3 regions of the Vibrio kasasachensis genome follow, and region 1 is predicted to be linked to each of the others. Evidence: predicted binding sites of a transcription regulator. Region 1 holds the regulator's gene; each other region holds the start of a gene.
The links. The regulator PurR, encoded in region 1, represses purine synthesis genes. The targets are predictions, from matches to a motif close to TNANGNAAACGTTTNCNTNA.
Positions count from the first base shown of each region.

Region 1 (7,791 bases):
GGAGAATGACCAATGGCTGGTGTTTTAGGTATGATCCTTGCTGGTGGAGAAGGTTCGAGATTGCTTCCACTCACAGAGTCTCGCAGTAAACCTTCGGTTCCGTTCGGGGGGAGCTATCGCCTTATTGATTTCGCGCTTAATAATTTCGTTAATGCTGATCTGATGCGCATATATGTGCTGACTCAATTTAAATCACAATCCCTTTTCCATCACCTGAAAAAAGGTTGGAATATTAATGGGATCACGGATAGGTTTATTGATCCTATCCCCGCTCAGATGCGTACAGGTAAACGTTGGTATGAGGGGACTGCTGACGCTATTTATCAAAACCTACGTTTTATGGAACTTTCTGAGCCTGATCAAGTTTGTATCTTCGGTTCCGATCATATATACAAAATGGATATCAAGCAGATGCTCGATTTCCATAAAGAGAAAGAAGCATCCTTGACTGTTTCTGCTTTGCGTATGCCGCTATCTCAAGCATCCCAATTTGGAGTTATTGAGGTAGATATTGATGGTCGTATGATTGGTTTTGAAGAGAAGCCAGTTAATCCGAAAGCGATTCCGGGCGATCCTGAGCACGCATTGGTATCTATGGGGAACTATGTGTTTGAAGCTCCGGTATTGTTTGCGGAATTGATCGAAGATGCCGATAACCCAGGTTCTGATCATGACTTTGGTAAAGATATCATTCCTAAAATGTTTCCTCGTGGAGATGTCTTTGTCTATGACTTTAGCCGTAACAAGATCACTGGCGAAAAAGAAGAGGTTTACTGGCGTGATGTAGGGACGATTAGTGCTTATTGGGAAGCGCATATGGATCTTCTCAAAAAAGATGCTCCGTTCTCACTTTATAACCGTAAGTGGCCGTTACATACATTCTATCCTCCACTACCACCTGCGACGTTTACGGATTCAGATAATGGTCGCGTACAAATCATAGATAGTTTGGTGTGTAATGGTAGCTTGGTTTGTGGCTCTCGAATTGAAAAATCAGTACTTGGTTTTCGCAGTAACATAGGTTCGGCATGTGATATCAGTGAAAGTATCCTGCTTGGTGATGTGAAAATTGGTGAGGGGTGTGTATTGCGCCGTGTGATCGTCGATAAAAATGTTGATATTGCACCGGGGACTCAGATTGGCGTTAATTTAAAAGAAGACCGTAAGCATTTCCATGTCTCTGACGAAGGTATTGTCGTCATCTCGAAAGGAGCGCGTGTTGGTTACTAATCCTTTATCAATTTTGTTTGTAGCCTCCGAAGTTGAAGGGCTGATAAAGAGTGGCGGCTTAGCGGATGTCGCTAAAGCATTGCCTCAAGCTCTACATGCGTTAGAACAAGATGTCAGGGTAACCTTACCAGGTTATCGTAAAATAGAGGCGCTACAGAACGCACCAATAGCTTTGCAAACTCAGTTAGAACATTGGCCTCACACTCCTTACAAAGTGCGCCAGCTTTCGATAGGGGACGTTACAGTGTATGCCATTGAATGCGATCAGTATTTCGCACGAGGTGATATGTATTCTGAGTACAATCAAGCCTATCCAGATAATGGCGAACGCTTCTCGTTCTTTAGCGCGGCATGCCTCGACATGCTGCCTAAATTGGAATTTAAGCCAGACATTATCCATGCCAATGATTGGCATACTGGGTTTGTGCCATACCTGCTTAAGCATCGCTATGCGGAACACCCATTTTTTGACCATACCAAAAGCGTAATATCGATTCACAATGCTGTATTTAAGGGCGTGTTCAGTTTCGATGAGTTGCCAACGTTGCCTGAAATGCAAGGGCGCTATGCACCTGATGCGGCAGTCAGTGCTACCCATGTAACGATGCTTAAAGCGGGTGTAATGACGGCAGACAAAATTAACGCTGTTAGCCCTACATATGCAGAAGAGCTCAAAACTGAGCTGGGTAGCCACGGTATGGCGAAGGAGTTTCGCGCTCGGGAACATGACTTAGTCGGTATACTGAATGGTTGCGATTATGGTGATTGGAATCCGGCTATCGATGATTTTCTTCCAACAACATACTATGCAGAAATGCAAAGTATGTTGGCGGGCAAGGGCGTGTGCAAACAAGCGCTTCAACAGCGCGTAGGCTTACCGACGAACGATCTTGCGGTGTATGGCATGGTTTGTCGCCTAACGAGCCAGAAGGGCGTACATTATTTGCTGCCAATTCTAGAGCGCTTTCTTAAATTGGATGCACAACTGGTTATTGTTGGCACGGGTGACCCAATTTTAGCCACTCAATTGGCGGAAATAGCGGCCTGCCATAGCGACAAGTTCGCATTTGTTGAAGCGTATAGCAATGAGCTTGCACACTTGGTTGAGGCGGGGGCTGATTTCTTCTTAATGCCGTCTGAATTTGAACCTTGTGGTCTAAATCAAATATATAGTATGGCTTATGGCACCTTGCCTATTGTGCGAGCGGTCGGTGGATTGAAAGACAGTGTGGTTGATTATGATGTTGCCCCTGAAATCGCCACTGGGTTCAGTTTTCTAAATCCAGAACCAATCGAGCTTCTTAGCGTGATGCAGCGATCTTTATTGTTCTATGTACAGCAAAGAGAAGAGATGGCACGAGTACAACTGTACGCAATGCAGCAACAATTTTGCTGGAAACGAGCTGCGGAAGAGTACTTAGCTTTGTATCGAAGTGCACTCAGTTAAAAGAGAGGTTCATAAAAAGGCATCAACTGATGTCTTTTTTTTACACTTTTCTCATCTCAAATACTTATAAATGATGTAATCTCAGTTGAGGTGAAGCAACTTTGTGGTAGGCTTCTTTTTCTTAAGTAGTATTAATTTTAATAGCATAAAAGAGTAATGCCTTGCTGTTTCATAAAACCTATCTTCATCCGACTAGTACAGAATGGGTTGTTTTCGTTCATGGTGCTGGTGGCAGTTCATCGATCTGGTTCAAGCAGATAAAAGCTTATAAAACGCACTTCAATTTATTGTTGATTGACTTACGTGGGCATGGCAAATCGAACCAGTTACTTAAAGAGATTATGGCGAGTCGCTATACCTTTAAAGCCGTTACCCTCGATATTTTGCAAGTTTTAGATCATCTTAAAATTCAATCTGCTCACTTTGTCGGTATGTCATTAGGGACTATCATTGTGCGTAATGTGGCTGAGTTGGCTGCGGAGCGTGTTAAGTCAATGGTGTTAGGTGGCGCGGTAACGCGTTTGAATACCCGTTCGCAGTTGTTGGTAACGGTTGGTAACGCCTGTAAGCATATATTGCCCTACATGTGGTTATACAGCTTGTTTGCCTATATTGTCATGCCGCAGAGCACGCAAAAACAGTCCCGGCATCTATTTATTCGGGAAGCAAAGAAGTTATGCCAACAAGAGTTTAAGCGTTGGTTCAGGCTTGCGTCTGAAGTGAACCCCTTGATGCGTTACTTCAAAGATAAAGAGTTACCGATCCCAACACTGTATTTAATGGGCGATCGTGACTATATGTTTATCCAGCCAGTTAAAGAAATGGTGCAAGTGCATAGACAAAGTCAATTACTCGAAATCGCTAATTGTGGTCATGTGTGTAACATAGAGCGCCCAGATGAGTTCAACCAGCATTCTATTCGTTTTATTCAGCAACAGATAAGCTAGATCCACACTGCCAACATAAAGCGAACTGACCTTCGTTTATTTCATTGCACACTGGGCATCGCCAAGATTGCTCGGTGTGTGGTTGTTCAAACTGCTCAATCAAGTGCATCGCTTGTTGTTTTTTGCCTTCCTCCAATAGCCATACGTGTGGTGCGCTCGCTTCACCAAATGGCACCTCTCCTTGTAAGCCAAAAATGCCTTCACCGCGCACCTCACACTTGATGTCGTATGAACGTAAAAGCTCACAGACGATGTGAGCTTGAGGAGGATTGTTCGCGCTGTATATCTTCAAGACGCTTCTCCATTTTGTGCATCATTTTGAGATTGCGGTGAACGCTTGAATTTTGTCATCAACCATTTAGCGACAATTGGGAATAATCCAAGTAGTGCAAATGAAATGAGTACAGAAGGTGAAACGATACCGGATAGGCTGTCAATTTGTGCCAATTGTGTACCTGCATTGAGGTAAACCGCCGTACCAGGCAGCATGCCAATTTGGCTGACAAGATAAAACCGCGCTGTTGATATTGGCGTTAGCCCCATTAATAGATTGATTAAGAAGAATGGGAATACAGGAATAAGGCGTAACGAAAATAGATAGAATGCGCCATCTTTTGCAACGCCTTGGTTTATCGAGTTCAACTTATCACCAAATTTGCTTTGTACCCAATCACGAAGTAGGAAACGGCTGCTTAGGAAAGCAATTGTTGCACCTAATGTACTAGCAAATGAAACGAGCAGTAGGCTGCTCCAAAAACCAAATAGAGCAGCGCCAAGTAAGGTGACAACCGCCGCGCCAGGAATAGAAAATGCGGCGATTGCAACATAGGCAAAAAAGTAGCTCAGGGCTGCGAGTACGAAGTTCTGTTCGATAAATGCACTCAGTGCAGCTTGTTGGGCTTTGGCATTAGTCAGCGTAAGTTGATCACCAAATTGCGTGATCAGCAGGGCAATTAACGCGACGAGAAATACTCCGATAACAAGCTTCTTATTCATTTTTTTCTCCTGAACTTGATGTTCATTTACTATCTTGTTGAATAAGAACCGTAAAGCCAACGAAAACTTTCAAAAAAAAACCAGCGATTATCGCTGGCTTAGAGTTTAGTTATGCAACCTTGAAAGTAATTCATCCCGACGAGATTGCGGAACCACTGACCAGTGTGTTCCTTTTATTGCACCTTCAAGCGACCACAATAGCTCAAGGCTTATTTCACTAACGTGTGACTCTCGAATAGCCTTGTAAGCTTCAAGAGAGCCAGTTTGTTCGAGTTGCTTAACGTTGTCGATACCGACTTTCTTAAGCATTCGTTCTGTCGCCAGTCGTAAATTGGGTAAATCCTTGATGCGAGTTGGTTTGGCTTCAGCTTGAGTAGACTTTTCGCTTTGTGCTTTAACAAGCGCTTCACGAGCAACTTGCAGTGTTTGGTCACAATCGTCCTGCCATTCTTCACTTAAAGCAAAGTATTTGGTCACAACAGGGAACCCACGCTTGTGATACACGTACGGCTCTAGACCTTGTTGTTTAAACTGCTTAGTGAGTGTGTTGTCGGCACGAATATGAAGTTTGTCGTGTACAACTAGCGCAAACATTGTTTCGTCTGCGAAGATCCCAAACCCACCAAACATAGAGCGAGATTTAATACGACCTAGTGGCTGAAATAGCCTCATTGAGTCTTTAAGTATTGGTTTATCCATTCAGTACTTTCTCGGTGTATGTGTATAATAATACGCCACCAAATCAGGTCCGAGAGAATAGCAGCTAATGCAGAAATCAGGAGAGTAATCCGTTAACGAGTGCATTTCTACCATCGGTAACCCCGCTGCCATACATAATGTTTAGGCCGGTGGCTTTGCGTCCCATCTTTTCAGAATGGTTTGCCCTGTGCGTGACTTAATTTGCTTTGCTAAAGATTAAGATACTTCGACATAGAAGTATTACAACACTATGAGATATTTGTGATCCTAATGCAAGAATTAAGTTGAATGTGAAAAGCAATAGCTGATGTGATGACCATCAGCTATTGTTATAGGAATCATTAGCTTAGTTTATTTTAGCTACTGTAGAGCGTTCAACGATTTCTGGATGCATTTCAAATATTCGTTTGTCGTGTTCTTTATCTTTAATTCGCTCAAGTAAGATTTCAAACGCATTTTTACCGACACGACGTTTTGGTTGGTGAACTGTAGTTAATGGCGGAGAGAAGTACTCAGCCAGTTCAATGTTATCGTAACCAATGACAGACATATCTTCAGGAACACGGATGCCATTTTGCTGTAGGCGGCTCATTAAACCAAGTGCCATCGTATCATTGAAGCAGAAAATTGCGGTAGGGCGCTTATCCATAGCAACGATTTTGTCCGCAGCTAGCACAGCTGTGTCACATTCGAAGTTGCCTTCTAGAATCCAATCTTCGTCCACGGGTAAGTTAGCTTCTGCCATAGCACGCTTGAAGCCTTGAATACGTTCCTGACATGCAGCTTTCTCAAAGTGACCACTTAAACAGGCAATATCGGTGTGACCATGTTTAATTAGGTACTTCGTTGCGAGGTAACCACCTTCTTCTGAGTTGTCGATGATTTTGTCGGCTTGCGAACTTTCAGGACCCCAATCCATGACCACTTTTGGAATATCTTTGTGACGATTAAGCATCTCACTCAATTCTTCAGTGAAATCTGAACACATAACTAAAATACCATCGACACGCTTTTCAGCCAACATACGGACATAGTCACGTTGTTTCTCGTAGATACCACCGGTATTGCACAGAATTAAGGTATAACCTTGGCGATAACAGTAGCTTTCTACACCATCAATCACTTCAGAAAAGAATAAGTTTGTAGATTGAGTAACCAGCATACCAATGGTGCGCGTGCTGTTACATTTCAAACTACGAGCTACGGCACTAGGAGCGTAGTTTAGCTCTTGTACTGCTTCCATTACACGTTCTTGAGTTGTTTCTGCAACAAAGCGAGTTTTGTTAATTACGTGCGAGACTGTTGTTGTTGAAACGCCCGCGAGACGCGCAACATCTTTTATAGTGGCCATAAGGTGTGATCCTATTTATAGTTGCCACCTAGCTATTCACATTCTTGAATAAATTGGCAGGAAGTATTAGAAATACAAAAACCGCTTTTTTACAGCGGTTTGCACTTGATTCATATTTTTTATCGTTTTCGGTTACGATTTTAGACCGCATCGTCGCCAGTAGCAAACGAAAACCTTTTCCCATCAAACGGAAGTCGGATTTTAGTCGGCTTCACCAACAAGATAGTCGCAATCAAGGTTTAGGAATGCAACCAGAAGCGATACAACCGCAGAGTAGAAGCCAAACGAGTCTAAACTTTGGCTCTTTGCTGAGAATTTTGGTACCCAGTTAAGAATATGTTGACGAATAAAGGATTCTTGTTCGATGAGCGCATCATTTAAATGACGCTCCTGCTCAAGTTCATTTGAGCGAATAATCATATTACCTAAGAGGTCGAGTTCGATGGCAATATGGTCAGCAGGTTCATTCATCTCTTTATTGATCGCAACACCGTGTTGAATGAGCAGTGCTTCCATCTCTATCGCGGGTTCATCATGTAATAGACCGCTCTTACCCACATACATAGAGGCATAAGGTAATGCTGATTCCTTGTCTGACTTTAAAAATAAGTCACAAAAATCAGCGGCAAGTTCAAGTTGTCCATCCTCGCGATCGATCTGACGATTTAGCGCGTCAACAAGTCGATCAATTGCGGGTTTTAGTGTTGGGTTTTCACCAAGACCAGCTAGGAAGCTGCGAATTTCAGGGCTTTGATATTGAACTAGTTCTGCCTCTGTAAGCTCTTTGGCAAACAAACTAGAAAACCACCAGTAAATTTCTGCACGCTTTTCATTAAAAGCTTTTAGTTCTTGCATCTGATAATGCTCCAAGTTTTCGTACTGTTAGTATTTTAGCGAAGAAAAATGAATAGCGATAACGCATGTTGTGACTAAATGGGTCAAAAAATGGCAAAATGTTAACAACTAAGCTAGGTTTGTTTTGAATCAATAAAAAATCATCTTTCTTGAGTTTAATATAACAAAGACTAGAAATGTTACGACTTATGAATAGAATACAGTTGAAATTAATTCCTAATGTAAATTAAGTGGTTTAGATGAGCTATCACGTATTAGTTGTAGAA
Region 1 covers NZ_JAKJTB010000015.1:97,460-105,250, forward strand. Annotated here, with positions in the region: gene glgC (glucose-1-phosphate adenylyltransferase) at 13-1,230, shown strand; gene glgA (glycogen synthase GlgA) at 1,220-2,677, shown strand; gene L4C38_RS13210 (alpha/beta fold hydrolase) at 2,839-3,624, shown strand; gene L4C38_RS13215 (putative signal transducing protein) at 3,602-3,916, opposite strand; gene L4C38_RS13220 (TVP38/TMEM64 family protein) at 3,913-4,620, opposite strand; gene L4C38_RS13225 (TfoX/Sxy family DNA transformation protein) at 4,726-5,319, opposite strand; cyclic di-GMP riboswitch class I at 5,432-5,514, opposite strand; gene purR (HTH-type transcriptional repressor PurR) at 5,666-6,670, opposite strand; gene torD (molecular chaperone TorD) at 6,872-7,525, opposite strand; gene torR (two-component system response regulator TorR) at 7,765-7,791, shown strand, end outside.

Region 2 (7,791 bases), on a different contig from region 1:
CCTCCATGGGCGACAGCACTGACCATGCAAATGAAGCTGATTGAGTACTTAGGTTATAAGGCACAAGATGGAGTTGATTTGTGGTTGCTAAATCAGGCATCAGCCGGAGGAAAGTCCGTGTATAACCTTGAAACAATACAGTTTCAAATTGATCTCCTTACGCGGCTACCAAATGGTGGAAAAGAATTATTAACGAGTGCCATCGACGAATTTGATCACATTGAAAGTGCAGCGCACTGTTTGATCCAAAGTTGGAAACAGGGGGATATCAAAAAGCTTAATGAATTTGCTAAATTATCGGAAATGTCCCCCGAACTTGAAAAGCTATTCATATTTGAACGCAATCGAAATTGGGCAAGGAAACTCTCTAGTGGATCGTTGTTTCCTAGCCACAAGGGCAACTACGTAGTGGTCGTTGGCGCATTACACTTGCTTGGTCGAAATAGCGTACTTGAACTGCTGAAAGCGCAAGGTTTCACTGTCACTCAACGATCCAAAAGCGTACCAGCTAACTGTGAGTTTAAGTTTTAATCGCAAAGTTGATTCCGGTAGAAACGAAAAAAGCCTCAGCATTTCTGCTGAGGCTTTTTAAAATATGGTCGGTGAAGAGGGATTCGAACCCCCGACCCTCTGGTCCCAAACCAGATGCGCTACCAAGCTGCGCTATTCACCGAGATGTCTTATTCGAGCTTAATGCCCGTCAACGGATGTGTATATTACGGATTATCACGCTCAACACAAGTGATTTTGCTAAGTTTATCCCCCCTGACAGTTCGTTTGCCTAAAACAACATCAACGGGCCACTACTTGTGACAGAAAACACACTAACGGAAACATTTTAGTAACCTTATCAATGCAATTGATCCAGATCAGTATCTTTTGTTATCCAAACGTTAACCTTAACTACGTCTTCGGAACTTTGGAGGAAACATGGACTTTTGGCTCGATCTCCTTTTTGGTAATGCAGTTGGACTTTCGTCTATGATCGTTATATTGATCACTGTAGGTCTAATGCTATTTTATGGCGGTTTCTTCATTTACAAGGTAATGACTGACAAATCTCCTCACTAGATCGCTAAGCTGAGCTATTCAGTAGCAAAGCGCTTTGCACCGAAGTAGATACTCTGTCTACTTCGGTTTTTTATGCTTGCTTAACAGAAAATATGACCTAACAGCTCTTTGAATAGGTATAATTACTTCATTGAACTCTTACCCTGAGATGCCGTTATGTCTCAAAATGACTTCGACTTATTCCAACAAATGATGGGGGATGTAAAACCCCTGCAAAATGACACCGCTGAACTTAAAAAATCTCACCAAGTCAGTGAAGCTCAGATCGCTAAGCGAGAAGCCGCCGTTTCATTAGCTGAACACGAACCTGAATATCTGTCGTTAGATAATGCGCCAATGCTCAAACCTGATGATGTCATTGCGTTTAAACGCAATGGTGTTCAAGACGGCGTTTATCGCAAACTTCGATTGGCTAAGTATCCTATCCAAGCAAAGCTCGACTTACATCGTAAAACGTTAAAACAGGCGCGTGATGAAGTAGTCAACTTCCTCAAGCAATGCATGCGCATGGATATTCGAACCGTCATCATTATTCATGGTCGAGGAGAGCGCTCTAACCCACCCGCTTTAATGAAGAGCTATGTTGCGCATTGGGTGACTCAAATCAGCGATGTTCAGTGTGCACACAGTACGCAGCAATTTCATGGTGGAACGGGTGCGGTCTATATACTGCTGCGCAAGAGTGAAGAAAAAAAATTAGACAACCGAGAACGCCATCAAAAACGAATGGGCTAATAGCACTGCGGCTGTTACAATCGCCGCGAACTAATTCACGCCATGTTAGAAATCAACATGACGACTGACATTTGCCGTTGGGAAACGTTGAGAGAAATTCCTATGCCACAAGATAATGCTAAGCGCTTAAACAAATTCATCAGTGAAACTGGCTACTGTTCACGTCGCGAAGCCGACAAGCTTATTGACCAAGGTCACGTAACCATAAATGGGCAAATACCTGAAATGGGCACAAAAGTAATGCCTGGTGATGACGTTTGCATTAATGGAAAACCGCTGAAATCGAAAGAAAAACCTGTCTATATTGCCTTAAACAAACCAACCGGTATTACCTGTACTACCGAGCGTGATATTCCGGGCAACATCGTAGATTTCATTGGGCATAAGTCGCGCATCTTCCCGATCGGTCGTTTAGATAAACCGTCTGATGGTTTAATTTTCTTAACCAACGATGGCGACATCGTCAATAAAATTCTGCGTGCGGGCAACAGCCACGAAAAAGAATACGTAGTTCGAGTGGATAGACCAATAACCGATGAGTTTATTCGCCAAATGGGTTCTGGCGTTGAAATTCTCGATACCGTCACTTTACCTTGTAAGGTAACTAAAGAGACCAAATACTCTTTTCGTATCGTTTTGACTCAGGGCTTAAACCGTCAAATTCGCCGTATGTGTGAAGCATTAGGCTTTGAAGTATTCAAACTCCGCCGCGTCCGTATCATGAATATCACATTGGACGATATTCCAAACGGTCGTTGGCGTTATCTGACAGACGATGAAATCAATGAAATTCACGCCATGTGTGAAGGATCTGTTAGTACTGAAGAAGCATCAAAAACGGATTCAAAAGGTAAGCACATTCGAAAAGCAACCGATGCTAAGTTGTTTGATAGTCGAGAAGAAAACCAAACTTCAACAGCGCGCCGAAACCAAGATACTCGTACGTTTAAAGGTCGCAATGCTGATGAGTTTCGTCACGCTCCAAATTCGAAGAAAGGGCGCAATCACTCTTCATCAAACGGTGGGGGCTCTGGTAATGCATCTTCTGGCAACAAAGGGAAGCCTTTTCACTCCTCTAAACGCAATAGCGAACAAGCAAAATCAGGCAATCAGCCGCGTTTCGGCGGTACATTGGGCTTGAAGAAGTAGCGGTAGGTAAACAGCAAAATGTTGAATTAACAGCACGTTAAGCTGTTATTCTATTCTCAAAAAAAAGGGGAGCTTTGCTCCCCTTTTTCATTACTTGGTATTATTTAGTACCAAAGATTTTATCACCTGCATCACCTAGACCCGGAACGATGTAACCTTTATCGTTTAGCTTCTCATCGATAGCCGCACAGTAAAGTTCAACATCTGGGTGAGCGCGTTCAAGAGCTTCAATACCTTCAGGGGCAGCAACAAGTACAAGAACTTTAAATGCCTGACAGCCATTCTCTTTTAGAAGATCGAGCGTTGCGATCATTGAACCACCCGTTGCTAGCATTGGATCAACAACAAGCGCGATACGCTCGTCGATGTTCGATGCTAGTTTATTGAAGTACGGTACTGGCTCAAGTGTTTCTTCATCACGATAAACACCTACTACACTGATACGTGCACTAGGCATGTGCTCTAATACGCCATCCATCATACCGAGACCGGCACGTAGGATAGGCACTACAGTCACCTTTTTACCTTTAATTTGATCGACTTCAACTGGACCATCCCAGCCTTCAATGGTTACTTTTTCTGTTTCAAAATCCGCGGTAGCTTCATAAGTTAGTAGGCTACCAACTTCTGTCGCTAATTCACGGAAGCGCTTCGTGCTGATATCACCTTCTCTCATTAGACCAATTTTATGTTTAACAAGTGGGTGATTAACTTCAACAACTTTCATGTCCATCTCCGGCTTTTTGGTTTTTTTAAACAAACCTTCAGATTATAAACGATTTCACGCTAAATTTCTTGAATTAGTGTAAGATAAAAAACATGCGCAAACGTTTGCTATTGCAGTTTATCAACTGTTAGAATAGCGCCCGATTTCTCATATCCAATTGACTAAACCGAGGACTTCCTGTGAGTGGCAATAATACTTCTCTAAGCTATAAAGACGCTGGCGTTGATATCGATGCAGGTAACGCACTTGTCGACCGTATCAAAGGTGCTGTAAAACGTACTCGTCGCCCTGAAGTAATGGGTGGTATTGGTGGCTTTGGTGCACTTTGTGAACTGCCAACCAAATATAAGCAACCAGTGTTAGTTTCTGGTACCGATGGCGTGGGTACTAAATTACGCCTTGCGTTGGATATGAACAAACATGACACCATCGGTATCGATTTGGTTGCCATGTGTGTTAATGACCTAATCGTACAAGGTGGCGAACCACTGTTTTTCTTAGATTACTACGCAACAGGAAAACTGGATGTGGACACCGCAGCCGACGTTGTTTCTGGTATTGCAGAAGGTTGTGTACAAGCGGGTTGCGCACTTATCGGTGGTGAAACTGCCGAAATGCCGGGCATGTACGAAGGCGAAGATTACGATGTTGCTGGTTTCTGTGTTGGTGTTGTCGAAAAAGCAGACATCATCGATGGCAGCAAAGTTGCGGCTGGAAATGCACTAATCGCAGTTGGATCAAGTGGCCCACATTCAAACGGCTATTCATTGATCAGAAAAATTTTAGAAGTGTCTGCTGCTGATAAAAATCAAGAGCTTGACGGTCGTACTGTTGGTGAACACCTACTAGAACCGACTAAGATTTATATCAAGTCTGCACTTAAAATGATTGCCGAGCATGATATTCACGCTATTTCACACATTACTGGCGGCGGCTTTTGGGAAAATATCCCTCGTGTACTTCCTCAAGGTACTAAAGCTGTTATTGACGGTAATAGCTGGGAATGGCCAGCCATTTTCAAATGGCTGCAAGAGCAAGGTAATGTAACCACCCACGAAATGTACCGAACTTTCAACTGCGGCGTCGGTCTTGTTGTCGCTCTACCTGAAGATCAAGCTGATGCTGCTGTAGAGCTCTTGCAACAAGAAGGCGAGAACGCATGGGTTATCGGTAAAATTGCACCTGCACAAGCGGGTGAAGAGCAAGTAGAGATCATATAAGTTATGAAGAGTATTGTAGTTTTAGTTTCCGGAAACGGTACCAACCTGCAAGCAATCGTAGACGCCTGCGATGCCTCAATTAAAAATGGCAAAGTAACGGCGGTATTCTCGAATAAACCGGACGCTTATGCACTTGAACGTGCTAAAAAAGCGGGCGCAGCTGGAGTGTTTCTCGATCCTAAAGCATTTGATACTCGTGATGCCTTTGATCATGAACTGATGCGACAAATGGATGGTTTTGCACCTGATTTAATCATCCTTGCTGGTTATATGCGTATCTTAAGTGGTGAATTCGTACGCCACTATATGGGGCGTATGATCAATATCCACCCTTCTCTATTGCCTAAATACCCAGGGTTAAATACCTATCAACGTGCGATACACGCTGGGGATGAAGAGCATGGTACAAGCGTGCATTTTGTCACTGAGCAATTAGATGGCGGACCCGTTATTTTACAAGCAAAGGTGCCGATCTTTGATGAAGATACTGTGGATACCCTCACTGAACGAGTGCAAAATCAAGAACATCGCATTTACCCAATGGTGGCAAAATGGTTTGTTGAAGATCGCTTAGAAATGCGTAATGGCAAAGCCTTTTTAGATGGTGTGCAACTTCGTATACATGGCTACGCGACGGAATAGACCGTGATTATTGATTGAACCTAAAAGCGAACTTTATGTTCGCTTTTTTATTTTTTGTCGCCTAACTAACCTAGCAATTCACCTCGTATTTATCTATTAATCCCCTGTTCATTTTTTGTTTGTTACTGTAGTTCTAACCATACAAAATCAGCCCGATCGGCATCATTTTTGGAGATGACTATGGATATAAAATCGCTACTTAATCAAGCTCTTAATTCAGACATTGTTCGACAAGGACAAGAGAAAATAAAAAACCCATCAACCTCAAGTACGATAAAATCTCTCGGTGCTGGTGCCGTAGGCGGTGGTTTAGTTAATCTTTTGATGGGCTCTAAAAAAAGTAAAAAGATGGGGAAAAAGATAGGGAAAAATGCATTAAAAATTGGTGGCGCTGCCGCACTTGGTACATTAGCTTATAAAGTCTACAACAACTGGCAAGCAAACCAATCGACTGCAGCTACATCCTCCAGCGAACAGTTTGATGAAAACAGTATCATTCACGAACAACTGATCCTTAAAGCAATGATCGCTGCCGCTAAAGCTGATGGTCACGTTGACCAAACTGAAATGTCACATATTGAGTCCGCTATTGAGCAAGCTGGCGCCGATGACCAACTCAAGACAATGATTCATCAAGAGCTCAATAAACCATTAGACCCAAGTCAAATTGCTCAATTGGCTCATACACCTCAGCAAGCTTCAGAGATTTACCTAGCCTCACTGATCGTCGTTGATGAGCAGAACTTTATGGAAAAAGCATATCTAAAAGAGTTAGCTAAGCAACTTCATTTACATCCAGAAGTGACTCAACAGCTTGAATTGCAACTCAATAGCTAAGTAACCGACCAGATCAACTATCATGATTGAATATTTTTGGCTCAATTGAGGTCAAGGCTTGAGATTGTACAATCTCAAGCTTTGAGTTTGCTAAACACAATGTGTATATTGAGATGAGTTCTCATTTAATTGGAAGTAAAACGATGAAAGTTTACGATTGTTGTGATTTAGTACGCGAGCTCTACGCGCAAATTGGCAGTGGCGATCAAGGCTATATTCCTAAAGCAATTGGATGTGCGGTACGTACGCTTAATGAAGTTGCAGCCGACGTCACTCTAGACAAATCAATTCGTGAAAAAGCTGCGTTTGCCGCCGCTAACTTGTTGATTTCTGATTTCGAGGATCAGTAATGAACTTGAGCAACTTTGAAAGCATGGACACCATCATGCTTATGAGCATCGTTAACTTGAAGTTACGTGATGAATTTAGTGGTGACTTAGACGAACTCGTCGCTTTTTTTGAGATCGACAAAGTCGCTTTAGAAGCTAAACTTGCCACTGGCGGATTTGAATATTTAGTGGCAGCTGGTCAATTTCGCTAAGCGATCGTTATCTGTATTCAGAATATAAAAAAACCGCCAAAAGGCGGTTTTTTTATTTAAAACAAAGATTACTCTTCTTCATCCGCTTCTTCGTCTGCTTCTAGTGCAGCTTCAGCGCGTGCACGTAGTGCCGCTGCTTTACGTTTTGCTGATTCAAGCTCTTGACGTTCTTGACGTTCAACACGTTGTTGGCCTTTACGCTCGTTGCGCTCTGCTTGGTTCTTAACAAAACCTAGCAACTCGTTCTCAGCCCAAGCTTGTGCAAGTTCTTCAGTTTCGAAACCAGCTTGACGCTTAGATACAAGAGTTTTACGAGAAGTAACTTGGCGAATAATTTCTGCAGTCCAACCAGCGCGCTTTTCAACCACGCGAATTGCGAATTTTTTGTTTTTAGACATTTCTATTTCCTAAGGGATTATTCAGGGATCGGTCAACTTGATAACTCCATCGAAGCTGAGCTGTTTAACACCATCCCTTGGTAAGCGCGGTATTAGAACATAATCAATTGCACTTTGCTGCAAAAACTTGCTACTCACCAAAAAAAAAATCTCCTATCTATATTGACTTTTGTAGATACACATTGAATGCGTGTACCAAATGCGTTGTTTGCTAATGATTAAGCCGTCATCCCCAACGCGAAGTGGCACGTAAAATACAATATCAATATAGTTGCATATAAATACCTTCACTATAGTAAATTTGCGGCTGATGATATCTGCTTTTATGTCGTTCAACCGCCTACACAATTTTTATTATTGTACAGTTAAGGAAGAACTAATGAATCACATAAATATAAGGACGAAGCTGCGTCAAGCACTCACTTTAGGAACCTGTGGTGCGGCAAGCTTATGTACTATTAACGCCTATGC
Region 2 covers NZ_JAKJTB010000020.1:16,487-24,277, reverse strand. Annotated here, with positions in the region: gene L4C38_RS16390 (TraB/GumN family protein) at 1-531, shown strand, start outside; tRNA gene L4C38_RS16385 (tRNA-Pro) at 597-673, opposite strand; gene L4C38_RS16380 (DUF3149 domain-containing protein) at 931-1,071, shown strand; gene smrA (DNA endonuclease SmrA) at 1,228-1,806, shown strand; gene rluF (23S rRNA pseudouridine(2604) synthase RluF) at 1,909-2,955, shown strand; gene upp (uracil phosphoribosyltransferase) at 3,056-3,682, opposite strand; gene purM (phosphoribosylformylglycinamidine cyclo-ligase) at 3,862-4,902, shown strand; gene purN (phosphoribosylglycinamide formyltransferase) at 4,906-5,544, shown strand; gene L4C38_RS16350 (tellurite resistance TerB family protein) at 5,725-6,381, shown strand; gene L4C38_RS16345 (YaeP family protein) at 6,525-6,731, shown strand; gene L4C38_RS16340 (DUF4250 domain-containing protein) at 6,731-6,922, shown strand; gene L4C38_RS16335 (DUF3622 domain-containing protein) at 6,991-7,320, opposite strand; partial or broken gene L4C38_RS16330 (chitinase C-terminal domain-containing protein) at 7,700-7,791, shown strand, end outside.
Region 2: purM (phosphoribosylformylglycinamidine cyclo-ligase) is a predicted target of PurR. The motif match lies at 3,775-3,794, and genes of this name have one in related genera.

Region 3 (7,791 bases), on a different contig from region 1:
TCAGGTAGTTGTGATTGATCGAGGTACGCGTGATGACCTAGCGCAAGGTCATGTCTTTGAACTTTATCAAAAAGGTAGCCAAGTGCTCCCTGCAGATCGTGGCTCCCAAATGGTTCAGCAGGCTTTAGATAATGATTTTCAGTTTCCGGACTCTCGTGTCGGGCGTTTGATGGTTATTCAATCTTATGAGCACTTTAGCTTAGCGTTGATTACGGAAAGTCGGCAGCCAATTGGGCGCGATACGTTAGTTAAATCGGCGGTGATAGCAAAATGACGATTGAATCACTAACAGCTTGGTTAACACTCTATTTTACTCCAAGGCTGGGAGCTAAAGGCTTGCAAAAGCTACTGAGTAAAGCAGATCCAGAGCAAATCGTGCAGTGGGATCCCGTGCGATTGCAAGCGGTCGGGTTAAGTACCACTCAAGTGAATTTTATTCATCAGCCGAATAAAGCCTATATAGAGCAGTGTCTTGAATGGAAAGCCACTTCATCACTGCATCACATTATTACGTTGCAAGATAGCGCTTATCCTCCGTTGTTAAAGCAAATACCGTCCCCGCCACCAGTGTTGTTTATTAAAGGTGATTTGGCGCCGCTTAGCTTCCCGCAAATTGCCATGGTTGGCAGCCGCCATGCCAGCATTGATGGGCTTAATAGTGCCAAGTATTTTGCTGCCGCTTTGGCAGAGCAAGGCTTGGTGGTCACTAGTGGTTTAGCTTTAGGGGTTGATGGGTATGCTCATGATGGAGCGCTCAATGCGAACGGCTGTACGGTGGCAGTGTTAGGCTGTGGGTTAAAGCAAGTCTATCCGGCACGGCATAAAGGATTAGCTGATCGGATCGAACAACAAGGAGCTTTAGTTTCTGAGTTTCATCCGGCAACGTTACCTAAAGCGAGTAACTTTCCGCGTCGTAATAGGATTATTAGCGGTTTGTCTTTAGGGGTTCTGGTCATCGAAGCCACGGAAAAAAGTGGCTCTCTTATTACCGCGCGTTATGCCGCTGAGCAAGGGAGAGACGTTTTTGCATTGCCCGGTTCAATTCATTCACCTCAGGCAAGAGGATGCAACCAACTGATTAAACAAGGTGCTTGCTTAGTGCAGGGTGTAGAAGATATTTTAAATGAAATAGACAGTTTATTACGCTGGTCTGATAGTTATATACCTAGACATGAAAGCTTGGCGGAAAAAGAGCCGAAAGAACAATTGCCATTTGCCAAGCTTCTAGCTAACGTAGGAAGAAATGTGACACCTGTTGATATTTTGGCACAGAGGACCCATATCCCAGTGCAAGAAGTCATGATGCAGCTCTTAGAGCTTGAGCTTTTAGGGCATGTTGTTGCAGTTTCCGGTGGCTATATTCGTAAGGGGAGGGGCTAGCTATGATGATGGATATCCTAATGTATCTATTTGAAACTTACATCCATAGCGATGCGGAGTTACAGGTCAATCAAGATGAACTTGAAGATGAATTACTTCGAGCAGGTTTTGACCAAAAAGATATTTATAAAGCCCTTGTCTGGCTAGAAGAATTGGCAGCGTTGCAGCAAGGTGAACTTGAATCTGCTATTTCTGTCAGTGGTGCGGCGTCAACGCGTATCTACACAACTCAAGAGATGAGGCGTCTTGATCTAGAATCTCGTGGTTTTCTGATGTTTTTGGAGCAAGTCAGCGTTCTTACTACAGAAACTCGCGAAATGGTAATAGATCGAGTGATGGGTTTAGAGACAAATGACTTTGAACTTGATGATTTAAAATGGATTGTATTGATGGTGCTGTTTAACGTGCCCGGCAATGAAAATGCATACACGCTTATGGAAGAGCTGTTATACACCCATGAGCAAGGTCTTCTCCATTAAATTTTTGTAGGTATATGAGTAGTAAAATAGATCAGCAATTATTTTCTGCCCATGAACACGCTCTTGAACATCAGGTCTGTCCGAAATGTCAGACTGAGCAGCGTGAGGGGGAGTTACAGCTTCGTCATGGCAAGCATGGTCCGTTTCTAGGGTGCAGCCTTTATCCGGAATGTGATTATATTAAGCCATTACATCAAAATGATGGGCATATAATCAAAGAGTTGGGTGTACCTTGCCCACAGTGCAGCAATGAACTAGTTCTTCGCCAAGGTCGTTATGGCATGTTTATTGGCTGTAGCCATTATCCAGAGTGTCATCATATTGAATCACTTGAGCAAAACGAACCCCAACAAAATGATCAGGTTACTTGCCCTGAATGTCGAAACGGTCATTTGGTAGAGCGGAAAACTCGATTTGGTAAGTTGTTCTACGCTTGTGACAATTACCCTAAGTGCAAGTTTGCTGTTAATCAGCCACCTGTGATGGGAGAGTGCGCTATTTGTCGCTACCCTCTTTTGGTTGAAAAAACGCTGGCGAGTGGTACGAAATATCAGTGCGCAGATAGAAAATGCAATCACATTCAATCGGAATAAAAAAGCGGCGTATATCGCCGCTTTTTACTCTCTATCTGCTGATAAGGCGGCACTAATTTGTAAAATTAGTTCGAAAAGCTTTTAGCAAAATCATGTACTGCTGGAAATGCTCGCTGATCCAACACTTTTGCAAGCGCGCAAAGTCGCTTTTGTAACTCACCACGGTAATCACCACAGACATTAATGTGTCCCATTTTACGACCAGCGCGTTTCTCTTTGCCGTACCAATGGATATGGCAACCCGCCATTTCCAATATCTCGTTGGGTAAACTGTCCTCACCGAGGATGTTGATCATTGAGGTTTCACGAACCAGTTTTGTACTACCCAGTGGCAAACCACATACCGCGCGCAAGTGGTTCTCAAACTGACAGATTTCAGCACCTTGCTGCGTCCAATGTCCTGAGTTATGTACTCGTGGTGCAATTTCGTTGACCAATAGAGCACCGTCGACATCGAAAAATTCAAGCGCTAATACACCGACATAATCTAAACTTTCCGCGATAGCGGTAAACATCTGTAGTGCTTGATCTTGTAGCGCTTGATCGGCGATCGCGCTGGATAGGCTAAGTACACCATCGGTATGAACGTTTTCTGCAAGTGGGTAAACGGCAATTGAACCGTCTTTGCCTCGTGCACCAACCAATGAAACTTCACGTTGGAATGGCACGAACTCCTCCGCAACAATTGCTTGATTGTCGCTGCTGGTAAGGCATTCAGACATTTCTTGCCAAATGGTCGCTATATCTGCGGTATTCTTTAAACGCCATTGACCTTTGCCATCATAACCACCTAGAGCACTCTTCAGTACCATTGGGATACCGACTTTTTCTACCGCCAGCTCAAAATCTTCACGGGTATTGATCACCGCATAGTTTGCGTTGCGTACTTTTGCTTTGTCGAGGAGAGCCTTCTCAATGCGACGATCACCCCCAGCTTTTATTGCGTCAGTTGATGGAAGGAATTTGCCGCTTTGTTGACAGGTATCGAGAATGTCATGAGGTATATGCTCAAACTCGGCCGTGACCACATCCGCTTGAGCAATGGCGCTGCCCAAGCCTCGACCTAGCACCGTTTGAGTCAACGGATGAACAATGTTGCCACTACCAATATCATAAGCTGAAATCTTAATATTAAGTGGCGCTCCGGCAAGTGACATCATACGCGCCAGTTGCCCTGAACCTAACACCAAAACATGCATGGATTACTCCTCTGCTGGGTTTGAATTTGCCAGTACGGTTTCTGTTTGTTGAGCGCGGAATGCTTCAACTTTTGCCATCACTTCTTCATCGTGTGTGCCGATGATCTGTGCAGCTAAGATCCCCGCATTTGCTGCACCTGCTTCACCAATTGCGAGCGTGCCAACGGCGATTCCTTTTGGCATCTGTACAATCGAAAGTAGTGAATCCATACCTTTTAATGCACGAGATTGAACAGGAACCCCCAACACTGGCAAACTAGTGAAAGCCGCTGCCATTCCGGGTAGATGGGCCGCCCCGCCTGCGCCTGCAATGATGACTTTTAAGCCACGATCTTTAGCGCTAGTTGCATAGTCAGCAAGTAGTTGAGGGGTTCGGTGTGCAGAAACCACTTTGGTTTCGTAACTTACGCCAAATGTGTCGAGCATTTCTGCTGCAAGTTTCATGGTTGGCCAATCTGATTTTGAACCCATGATAATTCCGACTTTCATCTCAAACTCCTTCAAGCTGCCTATGGGGTGAGCAAGTAAATTTGACCGCATTATACGAGTATTTTCACCCCAAGCAAACGTTTGCGCGAGGGAAAAATTGAATTGATACAATTTATAAAAAAATTGCTTTAGGCTGTGCGCTTGATTGTTAGTACACTGAGAAAAAATGTTAACAGAAATTAGAAAGGAAATGTGAGTGAATAACTTTGAGCAAGCTCTGAGTGCATTACAACAAGGTGAAGTGATTGCCTACCCGACGGAAGGGGTGTTCGGTGTTGGATGCGATCCAGATAGCCCGCAAGCTATTCAAAAATTATTGATGCTTAAGCAGCGACCGGTAGAAAAAGGATTGATTCTTATTGCCGCAAGTTACCAACAGCTGCTGCCTTATATTGATGAATCTCAACTCAGCCAAGAACAGCTTGAAACCGTGAAAGCATCATGGCCAGGACCATACACTTGGATTATGCCTGCCAGTGATAGAGTCTCTCATTGGGTGTCTGGTCAGTTTGATACTATTGCGGTGCGCGTCACTGATCATCCCTTGGTGCAGAAAATGTGCTTAGCACTTGGGAAACCACTCACTTCGACCAGCGCCAACCTTTCTGGTTTCCCACCATGCTTAACCACTCAAGAAGTTCAAGCGCAGCTAGGCGATCGGCTATTGGTGATTTTACATGGTGAAACCAGTGGGCGAGATAAGCCAAGTGAAATTCGTGATGCGAAAACGCTAAAAGTGCTTAGGCAAGGATAACAAGTAAAAGGAAGCCAACATGCCAGCTGCAATTGATAAACAAGCCGTAAAGCAATTTTTAATGTCATTACAAGATGATATCTGTGCTCAGCTAGAACGTTCTGATGGAAAAACCAATTTTGAGCAAGATGCTTGGCAGCGTCAACCCGGTGAGCGTTTGGCTGGTGGCGGAAGAACACGTGTAATGACAAATGGTGCGGTGTTTGAGCAAGGCGGTGTAAATTTTTCTCATGTGAGTGGGCAAGAGATGCCAGCCTCAGCAACGGCACATCGTCCAGAGTTGGCAGGGCGTAGTTTTGAGGCTATGGGGGTTTCATTGGTTATGCATCCTCATAATCCTTACGTACCAACATCTCATGCCAATGTTCGTTTCTTTATTGCCGAAAAAGAGGGCGAAGAGCCTATTTGGTGGTTTGGAGGTGGTTTCGATCTCACACCGTTTTATCCATTTGAAGAAGATTGTACCTATTGGCACAACACGGCTAAAGAAATCTGCGGCCCATTTGGCGAAGAGGTATATAGCGAGCATAAAGCTTGGTGCGATAAATACTTTTACTTGCCGCATCGCGATGAAACTCGTGGTGTGGGTGGTTTGTTCTTTGATGACTTAAACCAATGGGAGTTCGATAAATGCTTCGCTTATATAAAAGCAGTCGGTGAAGGGTACACACAAGCGTATTTACCGATTGTTGAGCGCCGTAAAACCACTTCATATGGTGTACGTGAAAGACAATTCCAACTATACCGACGCGGGCGCTATGTTGAATTTAATTTGGTATTCGACCGAGGCACCTTGTTTGGTTTGCAAAGTGGTGGGCGCACCGAGTCGATTTTAATGTCAATGCCACCGATGGCGCGTTGGGAGTATGGTTATCAGCCTGAGCCGGGATCAGCGGAAGCAAAACTCTATGAAAACTACCTCAAACCAAGAGAGTGGTAACGCTTTCCTCCTTATATAGATAGTGATAGGGTCAATACAGACCCTATTTTGTTTTTGGTGATAAGGATATGACACAACAAATTGATCGTTATGCTGTTTTCGGTAATCCAATTGATCACAGCAAATCTCCATTTATTCATACTCTGTTTGCTCGTCAAACCAATCAATCAATGAGCTATACCGCTGAACTGGCACCCGTTGATGGCTTCAACCAAACTGCCGCCGATTTTTTTTCCCATGGTGGGCGAGGCTGCAATGTCACCGTACCTTTTAAAGAAGATGCTTATCAATTTGCCGATCGCTTAACTGAGCGAGCTGAACTGGCAGGGGCGGTCAATACACTGAAAAAGCTTGATGATGGTATTATCTTGGGAGATAACACCGATGGTGCTGGTCTAGTTCAAGATCTTCTGCAATATCAAGTGCCATTAGAAGAAGCTCGTATTCTAGTGATTGGTGCTGGTGGTGCAGCACGTGGTGTACTCAAGCCATTGCTTGATCAAAAACCGCAACAACTGATTATCACCAACCGAACATTGAGCAAAGCTCAGCAACTAGAAACGATGTTTCAGCCGTTTGGTCCAATCAAAGCGGTTGCCTTAGCAGATGTTGAAGGTCCGTTTGACGTTATCATCAATTCTACGTCGGCAAGTCTAAGTGGTGAGCTACCGGAAATATCATCTAGCGTGTTTGCTTCACATACTTGCGTGTATGACATGATGTATGGCAAAGGAAAAACAACCTTTAACCTATGGGCACTAGAACAAGGTGTCATTCAAGCATTTGATGGTTTAGGTATGCTCGTTGGGCAAGCGTCTGAGAGTTTTATGTTGTGGCGTGGATTAAGACCAGGTACAAAGCAGATCCTCCGTGAGCTTAGAAAAAATTTAGAAGGTATGTAATGAATCAGTCGATTCTCTTTCCCGATATCCAAACTTGGAATGAAGAACTTAATGCAGTGACGTTTCCGGCTCAACAGTCTGGTGCTTTAATTGAGTGCGTCGCTAGCGTGAGTTATTTAAGTCAATTGAGTGACCAAACGATTAATGGTGCTCAGCAAGCCCTTGATGTATTCGATCAGAATCGATTTGAAATAGAAGAGCAGGCTGAGCAACTAATAGAAGATGAAGAGTATAACGCTCAAGGAATGATAGAGCTTATCGCGTGATATCTGCTACTTGATGTAAGTAGTCTTCTTTATTCTGTACGTAATTAGCTGCGGACTGCAGTAAAAAGGCACGCTCTTTATCATTTAAAGGACGTGCTTGTTTGACTGGGCTACCAACATAGAGGTAACCACTTTCTAGTACTTTCCCTGGCGGAACTAAACTTCCTGCGCCAATCATTACTTCTTCTTCTATTATTACACCGTCAAGAACGATCGCGCCCATTCCGACTAAAACACGATCTTTGATAATGCAGCCATGCAGCATGACCTTATGACCGACAGTCACATCATTACCAATGATAAGCGGATACCCCTCAGGGTTTTGTTGGTTTTTATGCGTAACATGCAAAACAGAGCCATCTTGAACGTTAGAGCGTTTGCCGATGTATATGTGGTTAACATCACCACGCGCGGCAACTAAAGGCCAAATACTAGAATCATCGCCAATAGTAATTTCGCCAACCAATACAGAACTGCTATCTATATAGACGCGTTCGCCAATGGATGGGGCAATACCCTTGTAGCTACGTAATGAAGACATTGTTACTCCTTAATTGATGTTTTCCGCCTAATATAGCCTTGCTTTTGCCAAGAAGAGTTTAAGAAATAGGCGTTAGTGATTAGAAAATACCCAAACGATAGAAAAATCAAAAAAAAGAACAAAAAGGGCTTGCCAATGTGATGTCGATCTCTATAATGCGACCTCACTGACACGGCAACGATTCGAAAGAGTCCAGAGCAGAGTCAGTAAGGTTTTTTAGCCAAGCAAATTGCTTGAAAAAAGTTTGA
Region 3 covers NZ_JAKJTB010000025.1:389-8,179, reverse strand. Annotated here, with positions in the region: gene L4C38_RS18640 (LysM peptidoglycan-binding domain-containing protein) at 1-274, shown strand, start outside; gene dprA (DNA-processing protein DprA) at 271-1,380, shown strand; gene L4C38_RS18630 (DUF494 family protein) at 1,383-1,859, shown strand; gene L4C38_RS18625 (DNA topoisomerase family protein) at 1,874-2,452, shown strand; gene L4C38_RS18620 (5-(carboxyamino)imidazole ribonucleotide synthase) at 2,518-3,651, opposite strand; gene purE (5-(carboxyamino)imidazole ribonucleotide mutase) at 3,655-4,140, opposite strand; gene tsaC (L-threonylcarbamoyladenylate synthase type 1 TsaC) at 4,337-4,894, shown strand; gene hemF (oxygen-dependent coproporphyrinogen oxidase) at 4,914-5,834, shown strand; gene aroE (shikimate dehydrogenase) at 5,903-6,736, shown strand; gene L4C38_RS18595 (DUF1488 family protein) at 6,736-7,002, shown strand; gene L4C38_RS18590 (gamma carbonic anhydrase family protein) at 6,992-7,543, opposite strand.
Region 3: purE (5-(carboxyamino)imidazole ribonucleotide mutase) is a predicted target of PurR. The motif match lies at 4,210-4,229, and genes of this name have one in related genera.